One region of the Arthrobacter sp. 10N44_2 genome, then DNA from elsewhere that is predicted to be linked to it. Evidence: predicted binding sites of a transcription regulator. Region 1 holds the regulator's gene; the other holds the start of a gene.
What was found. The regulator HrcA, encoded in region 1, represses chaperone genes, less so after heat shock. The targets are predictions, from matches to a motif close to TTNGCACTCGNNNNNNNCGAGTGCNAA.

Region 2: the regulator HrcA is predicted to act here: its motif matches at 1,938-1,964, upstream of groL (chaperonin GroEL).

The regions. Positions count from the first base shown of each region.
Region 1 is NZ_JBFTHT010000001.1:340,203-344,409, forward strand. It holds gene AC1DBX_RS01575 (DUF4870 domain-containing protein) at 1-156, opposite strand, end outside; gene AC1DBX_RS01580 (DUF3097 domain-containing protein) at 300-1,151, opposite strand; gene hrcA (heat-inducible transcriptional repressor HrcA) at 1,470-2,483, shown strand; gene dnaJ (molecular chaperone DnaJ) at 2,576-3,706, shown strand; gene AC1DBX_RS01595 (16S rRNA (uracil(1498)-N(3))-methyltransferase) at 3,709-4,207, shown strand, end outside.
Region 2 is NZ_JBFTHT010000010.1:6,092-10,298, reverse strand. It holds gene groL (chaperonin GroEL) at 118-1,755, opposite strand; gene AC1DBX_RS12110 (ABC transporter substrate-binding protein) at 2,051-3,319, opposite strand; gene AC1DBX_RS12105 (cold-shock protein) at 3,379-3,582, opposite strand; gene AC1DBX_RS12100 (LytR C-terminal domain-containing protein) at 3,741-4,207, opposite strand, start outside.

The sequences.
Region 1 (4,207 bases):
CGGCACGCAGCCCAGGATGCCGCCGAAGTGCGCGAGCGTGGCCCACTGGCGGTCCTCGCTGGCCGTCAGCGGCAGCGCGTTTGCCGGAACGCCATGGTACGGGGGCTGGCCATGGCCAGCCTGATTGCCCGTGTGTTCGCGTGCGTTATCTGCCACGGTGTAGCCCTTCGGATTGCGGTGATGCGTTGCTGCCTGGGTTGTGCCTGAAATAGCCGGGACCGCACTGGAAGCGCGGCCGCCGTTTCAAGAATACTTGCTCGGGCAAGGAAATGGAGATCAGGGGCGGCCGCCGCGGCGGACTAGGGCACGGTGAGGAAGTCAATGACCTCTTCCACGCGGCCAAGCAGCGACGCCTCCAGATCAGCGTAGCTGCGGACAGCCCCCAGGAGTTTCTGCCAGCCGAGGCCGATGTCCTCCTTCGTGGAGTGGGGCCACCCGAAAGCCATCAGGATCCCGGTCTTCCAGTCCGTGCCGCGGGGGATCACGGGCCACTGCTCGATCCCCAGGACCGAGGGCCGGATGGCCTGCCACACGTCCACGTAGGGGTGCCCCACAATCAGGACGTTGCCTGCGGCGCCCGGTGAGGCCATGACGGCGTCGGCGATCCGCGACTCCTTGGAGTCGGCCACCAAGTGGTCTACGAGCACGCCGAGGCGCCGGCCGGGGCCCGGGCCGAAGTCCGCCACGGCGGACGCGAGGTCGTCAATGCCGTGCAGGGGCTCGACGACGATGCCCTCCACCCGGAGGTCATCGCCCCAGACCTTCTCCACCAGCTCGGCGTCGTGCTTTCCTTCCACCCAGATGCGGCTGGCCTTGGCCACCTGTGCGCGCTGCCCGGCCACCCGCACCGAGCCCGACGCCGTGCGGCCGGCACCGGCGGCCGGTGCCGTCCTTTTCGGGGCCGGCGGCATCAGGCGGATGGGCTGGCCGTCCAAGAGGAAGCCGAAGCCGAGGCGGAAGGACCGCGACTTGCCCCGCCGGTCCTCCAGCGCCACCACGTGCATGCCGCCGGACTTCTCCACCCGGGTTACGGCGCCCACCCAGCCGGACTGGACCTCCTCGAGGACCATCCCGCGTTCCACCGGGACTTCCGGCAACTGGGTCTTGGCGGGGGCGGACAGGTCCTGGGGTCCCCAGTTCTGGTACGACATCTCTTCACGCTTACTTTGCACTCGGAATGTACGGCGGTCGGTGGAACTCTCCGGGGGCCGGAACCGGACCGCGACGGCGCGGCAACGGCAGCATCTGCCACGGTCTCGGCGCCGGCGTGACGGGAATCGCGTTCCCGCGGGCCACGCCTGGAGCGAATCCAATGCTAACAACGCGGCGACTCATATTAGACTGGTTAGCACTTAGGCATGTCGAGTGCTAACCCTTGTCCTGTGGCGGGCCGTCCGTGCACCACTGGTGGACCCGGACCGGACGCGGGGGGTGGCACCGGCTGCGGGACAGTCGATTGGAGGTGGAGCGTGAGCGAACCGCGCAAACTCGAAGTGCTGCGCGCCATCGTGGAGGACTACGTCCATTCGCGTGAGCCCGTTGGTTCCAAAGCGCTCGTTGAACGGCACCATCTCGGCGTCTCGAGCGCCACGATCCGAAATGACATGGCGGCGCTGGAAGACGAGGGCCTGATCACGGCACCGCACACGAGTGCAGGCCGGATCCCCACTGACAAGGGCTACCGGTTGTTCGTCGACCAGATCTCAGCGGTGAAGCCGTTGTCCCAGGCCGAGCGCCGGGCCATTCAGGCGCTGCTGGAAGGATCCGAGGACCTCGACGACATCCTTGACCGGACCGTGAGGCTCCTCTCGCACCTGACCAACCAGGTCGCCGTCGTGCAGTATCCGCTGCTCAGCCGCGCCCGGGTGCGGCACATTGAGTTCGTGCCCCTGGCGCCCAGGAAAGTGCTGGCTGTTCTGATTGCTGACACGGGCAAGGTGGAGCAGCGCGTGATCGACGTCGGGCAGGACATTCCCGACGACGCGCTGTCGGAATTGCGGAGCAGTTTTCTGGCCAGCCTCTCCGGTACGCCGCTGAGCCTGATGCCGCAGCTGCTGCCCGCCGTCGTTGCCGGTGGCCCGCCCGCGCGGCGCGGAGCAGCCCAGGCGCTGGCCCGCGGTCTTGAGGCCCTGGCCACGAGCAGCCGTGAAGAGCGCATGGTCATGGCCGGCACCGCCAACCTGGCCCGCTCCAATGTGGACTTCCCGCTCAGCATCGGCCCCGTGCTGGAGGCCCTCGAGGAACAGGTGGTCATGCTCCGCCTGCTCAGCGAAATGGCCGAAGACCCGCGCGGCGTGACCGTCAGCATCGGCCGGGAAAACCCCTACGACGGTCTCGCCGAGGCCTCGGTCGTGGCCACCGCCTACGGGCCGGACGCCACGGCCAAGGTCGGAGTGCTTGGGCCCACCCGTATGGACTATCCCACCACCATGGCCGCCGTCCGAGCGGTGGCCCGCTACCTTTCGAGGATCCTGGGGCCCTGACAGGCCCGGGACCGAATACGACTTCTTGCCCCACAGGCAGTGCCCCACAGGCAGTACCCCACAGGCAGTACAACAAGGAAGAGATACACACTTTGAGCAGCCACTACGACGTTCTTGGAGTCTCCCGCGACGCATCGGGGGAGGAGATCAAGAAGGCCTACCGGAAACTGGCCCGGACCCTGCACCCGGACGTGAACCCCGGGGAGGACGCCTCGGACAGGTTCAAGGCCGTCACGCACGCCTACGAGGTCCTCTCCGATCCGCAGAAGCGCCGGGTCTATGACACCACCGGCAACGAGAACGGCACCGACAACGGGTTCGGCGGCGGCAGCTACTCGGGCCAGGGCTTCGCCTTCCAGGACATCTTCGAGACCTTCTTCGGCGCCGGTGGCGGCCAGGGCGGCCCGGCGTCCCGGGTCCGCCGCGGCCAGGACGCGCTGATCAGCGTCCGGATCGACCTCCGCGATGCGGTGTTCGGCGTGAACAAAAAGCTCGAGGTCGACACGGCCGTCATCTGCCCCACCTGCGAGGGATCCTGCTGCCGGGAGGGCACCCACCCGGTCCGCTGCGACATCTGTGGCGGCAGCGGTCAGGTCCAGCGCGCCGTGCGGTCCATCCTGGGCCAGGTCATGACGTCCGCCCCCTGCGGGTCTTGCGAGGGCTTCGGCACCGTCATCAAGGACCCGTGCAACGAATGCAGCGGCCAGGGCCGGATCCGCAGCCGCCGCTCGCTGACTGTCAAGGTCCCGGCCGGCGTGGCCACCGGCACCCGCATCCAGCTGTCCGGCCAGGGCGAGGCCGGCCCTGCCGGCGGCCCCGCCGGGGACCTGTACGTGGAGATCAGGGTCAACAACGACGCCACTTACGTGCGCGAGGGCGATGACCTGCACGCGAGCCTCAACATTCCCATGACGGCGGCCGCCCTCGGCACCGAAATATCCCTCGACACCTTCGACGGACAGCAGGAGATCGACGTCAAGGCCGGCACCCAGTCCGGCGAGATCATCACCCTTCGCGGTCTTGGCGTCACGCACCTGCGCGGCCACGGCCGCGGCGATCTGAAGGTGCACCTGCAGGTGGAAACACCGGTCAAGCTCGATCACGTCCAGGAGGAACTTCTCCGCCAGCTGGCCAAGCACCGTGGCGAGCACCTCACGGAAGGAAAGCTTGCGGCCAGCGGCGGCGTCTTCGCCAAACTGCGGGACCGGCTCGGTAACCTGTAGCGGTGAGTAACCCGGTCTTCTTCACCGCCCCAGGCACCCTGGACCAGCAGGTCCCCGGCTCGGCCTTCGTCCTCGAGGGAACCGAGGCCCGACACGCCGTCACCGTCAAACGGATCGGCGTCGGCGAAGCGGTCGACATCGCGGACGGCGCAGGCAAGCGCCTGACCGGCACCGTGACAGCCGTCGCTCCCGGGGAGCTGAGCGTCGAATGCGTGGACCTGGCTGAGGAACCACGGCCAGGAACACGGCTGGTCCTGGTCCAGGCCCTGGCGAAGGGCGACCGCGATGAACTGGCGGCCGAGACCGCGACCGAGTTGGGCATCGACGCAGTCATTCCCTGGCAGGCCGAGCGGTCCATTGTGCGGTGGAAGGCTGAGCGGGCCGCGAAGGCGCATGCCAAGTGGCAGTCGGTGGTGACGGCAGCCGCCAAACAGGCGCGCCGGGCATGGATTCCCGAGGTCCGGGCCGCCGTCGACGGCGCCGGGCTGCAGGCGGCCGTAA
Region 2 (4,207 bases), on a different contig from region 1:
CCCGCCGACGCCCACCGACGCTCCCTTGGACAGGGGCCGCGCTTAACCGGCGACGGCGGCCCCACCCGAAGGTGGGACCGCCGTCGTCGAACAGCCGGTGATGGCTGGCGCGGGTGGTTAGAAACCGCCCATGCCGCCCATGCCGCCCATGTCGTCGCCGCCGCCCATCGGGGCGCCACCCTTCTCGGGCTTGTCGGCTACAACGGCCTCGGTGGTGAGGAACAGGCCGGCGATGGAAGCCGCGTTCTGCAGGGCAGAGCGGGTTACCTTGACCGGGTCGTTGATGCCGGCGGCCAGCAGGTCGACGTACTCGCCGGTGGCGGCGTTGAGGCCGTGGCCTGCGGGCAGGCCGCGGACCTTGTCCACGACGACGCCGGGCTCGAGGCCGGCGTTGAAGGCGATCTGCTTCAGCGGGGCGTCGATGGCAACGCGGACGATGTTCGCGCCCGTTGCTTCGTCACCGGAGAGCTGCAGGTTCGCGAATGCCTTGGCGCCGGCCTGGATCAGGGCAACGCCACCGCCGGCGACGATGCCCTCTTCGACAGCAGCCTTGGCGTTGCGGACGGCGTCCTCAATGCGGTGCTTGCGTTCCTTGAGCTCGACCTCGGTTGCGGCGCCGGCCTTGATGACTGCAACGCCGCCGGCCAGCTTGGCCAGGCGCTCCTGCAGCTTCTCGCGGTCGTAGTCGGAATCGGAGTTCTCGATCTCGGCGCGGATCTGGGACACGCGGCCGGCGATCTGGTCGGCGTCGCCTGCACCCTCGACGATGGTGGTCTCGTCCTTGGTGACAACAACCTTGCGGGCCTTGCCAAGGAGTTCGAGTCCGGCGGTCTCAAGCTTGAGGCCGACTTCCTCGGAGATGACCTGGCCACCGGTGAGGATGGCGATGTCGGCCAGCTGCGCCTTGCGGCGGTCGCCGAAGCCTGGAGCCTTGACGGCGACGGACTTGAAGGTGCCGCGGATCTTGTTGACGATCAGGGTGGCCAGGGCCTCGCCCTCGATGTCTTCGGCAATGATCAGCAGCGGCTTGTTGGACTGCATGACCTTTTCCAGGACAGCAACCAGTTCCTTGACGTTGGAGATCTTGGAGTTGACGATCAGGATGTACGGATCCTCAAGGACCGTTTCCTGGCGCTCAGCGTCGGTGACGAAGTAAGCGGAGATGTAGCCCTTGTCGAAGCGCATGCCTTCGGTCAGCTCCAGCTCGAGGCCGAACGTGTTCGACTCCTCGACGGTGATGACGCCTTCCTTGCCGACCTTGTCGAGGGCTTCGGCGATCAGGGCGCCGATCTCGTTGTCGCCGGCGGAGATGGACGCGGTGGCGGCGATCTCTTCCTTGGTCTCGATTTCCTTGGCGGAGGCCAGGAGCTCGACGGTGACCGCGTCAACAGCCTTCTCGATGCCGCGCTTGAGGGACAGCGGGTCAGCGCCGGCCGCGACGTTGCGCAGGCCTTCCTTGACCAGGGCCTGTGCCAGCACGGTTGCCGTGGTGGTGCCGTCGCCTGCGACGTCATCCGTCTTCTTGGCAACTTCCTTGACCAGCTCGGCGCCGATCTTTTCGTAGGGATCGTCCAGCTCGATCTCCTTGGCGATGGAAACACCATCGTTGGTGATCGTGGGGGCGCCCCACTTCTTTTCGAGGACGACGTTGCGTCCCCGCGGGCCGAGGGTGACCTTGACGGCGTCGGCGAGGATGTTCAGGCCCCGCTCAAGACCGCGGCGTGCCTCTTCATCAAATGCAATGATCTTGGCCATAACGGCAGTAGTCCTTTCGGGACAGTCGTTAAGAATGAACCTTCGCTGTGGTGCCCGCGACGGACGATCCCAACCCCGCGGCCTCTGTATGCCGCCGGGTCCGGGATCTCACCCCAGCAAGGTGTTTCTTTAGCTCCTGGACCGGCTGCCCCACTTCGCGGCCGGGCGGACCGGGCGTCGTGTTAGCAGTCAGTGCGCTGGAGTGCTAAATCAATAATTAGCACTCCCCCGGGGAGAGTGCAAGCAGTGGCCGGCCGGAACCGGCCGCCACGCGGGCACAATACGCTACGAGCGATCAGCCGCCGCTGCTGCTCGCGGCTTCTGTGCCGTCCACCGTGGGCAGGTTGTCCTCGCCGTAGGTCGAAACCATGTAGTTCGCTTCGGTGATGTCGCCGTGGGCATCAAAGTTGATCCGTCCGGACTGGCCGTCGTAGTCCGGCCGCTGGCCTGCCCGGAGGACGCCGACGCAGTCCTTGTAGCTCGTGCATGACTCGCTGGGCGGCTGGCTGCCGCCGGCCCCGGTTCCGCCTGCTGCCGGGGTTCCGCCGGAGACCGCGACGAGGGACGCCGCGATGGAGGTGCCGGCGTCGTCCTCTGCGGCGGCGGCGGCGACGGCGGCCAGGACGACGGCGTCGTACGTCTCGGCGGCGAACACCATGTCCTTCAGCCCGGGATCAACGGCCACGAGGTCCGCCTGGAAGGCTGCGGAGGGAAACACGCCGGGCAGGATCCCGCGTGCACCCTCGAGCGCCCGGGCGCCCAGGCCAGAGCCGTACTTGCTGACTGCTCCGTCACTGAGGACCAGCTTCTTGCCGGCGAGGCCGGCGTTGTTCAGCTCGGCGATGGCGCCCTGTGCGCCGTCGCGCGAGACCAGGATGACGGCGTCGGGGTTGGCGGCCTTAGCGGCGGCGACAGCCTGCTGCGCCTGGCCGGGGGTGAACTCCGAGTCCGCCACGACTTCCAGTCCGGACTGTTTCGCCGCACCAACGACTGCGGCGGCGACGTCTTTGCCGTAGTCGCCTTCCTCATGCAGCACCGCCAGGGTCCTGGCGCCGCCGTCTTTGACCAGTTTGGCGAGGACGGATGCCTGGGCGATGTCGGCGGCCGAGGTGCGGAAATAGTAGCCGCCGCTCTTGTAGTTGCTGAGCGCGGCGGCGGTGTTGGCCGGGGAGATCACGGCTACCTTGGCGTTGGCCAGCACGTCGATGGCGGCCGGGGCACGGCTGGAATCGGTCGGGCCGATCACGACGTCGGCCTTGGCGGCAACCAGCGCTTTCGCCTGGGCGGCGGTGTCCGTGCTGATGGTTTCCGGCAGCAGCTCCACCGGTTTGCCTTTGTGCCCGCCGGCAGCGTTGATCTCCTTGACGGCAAGTTTGGCCGCCGCGAGCTCGGAGGCGTTGAGGAAGTGCTGCTTGCCCGTGTTGTCCAGGATCAGGCCGATGCGCAGGGTGCCGTCTCCGCTGGCGTCGCCGCTGGCCACGCGGGCACTGCCCGCGGGGCCCAGGCACCCCGTCAGGGCCAGGGCCGCTACGGTGCCCGCCGCCAGGGCGCGGCCCAGCGGCAAATGTCCTCCGCGGCGCCCGGCCGCGTTCCTTGGGGCGTTCGTGACGGCAGCCAGTACCACTAGGCGGGCCGGACGCTTTCGGCCTGCGGGCCCTTTTCGCCCTCGCCGACTTCCAGTTCCACCCGCTGGCCCTCGTCCAGGGCGCGGTAGCCTTCCCCGACGATCGCGGACCAGTGCACGAAGACGTCGTTCTCGGAACCGTCCACGGCGATGAAGCCGTAGCCCTTTTCGGCGTTGAACCATTTGACGGTTCCCAGTGCCATGGTGTCCACACTTTCAGCTAGCTTGCGTGCGGCCCACCTCGATGTGCGCCGCGGACTGCGAAGAGAAATCCGCAGATACTGTACCCACAGCGTCCCCCAGGAACGCCGGCGGCGGGCAGGGCCGCCGCCTAATAGTTATTGAGGCGTAACCGGATTGACTACTGGTAGCCGGGGCCGAGCACGACGACAAGGGGCATGTTGAACTCGGCAGAGTCCACAAGGGTGTCGACGCCGAGGAGGGCTCCGAGTGCCTCCGCATTGTCCTTCTGCTCGACGCCGCTGTAGAAGATCACCGACGTCTGTTGCGGGACACCGCCCCAGTTGCCTGTCTCGCCCAGGACCCAGCCGTCGGAGGTGACGGTGCCGCCGACGCGGGTGGCGAGGCCGGCGGTGGTGGTCGCGTTGTAGATCGTCACCGGCTGCGTCTTGTCGACAGCGGCGGCTGTGGCGCCCGGCGTAGCTGACGGCGAAGCCGCCGGCGCGGCGGCGGCATCCGTGCCGGCCGGCTCCGGACTCGTCGGCGTGGGACTGGGGCTCACGGTGCTCGTGGCGGACGGGCTGCTGCTGGCAGATGCGGACGCGCTGCCACCGGCGGTCACGGCCGCGGCCTGGCCTGCGGAGAAGC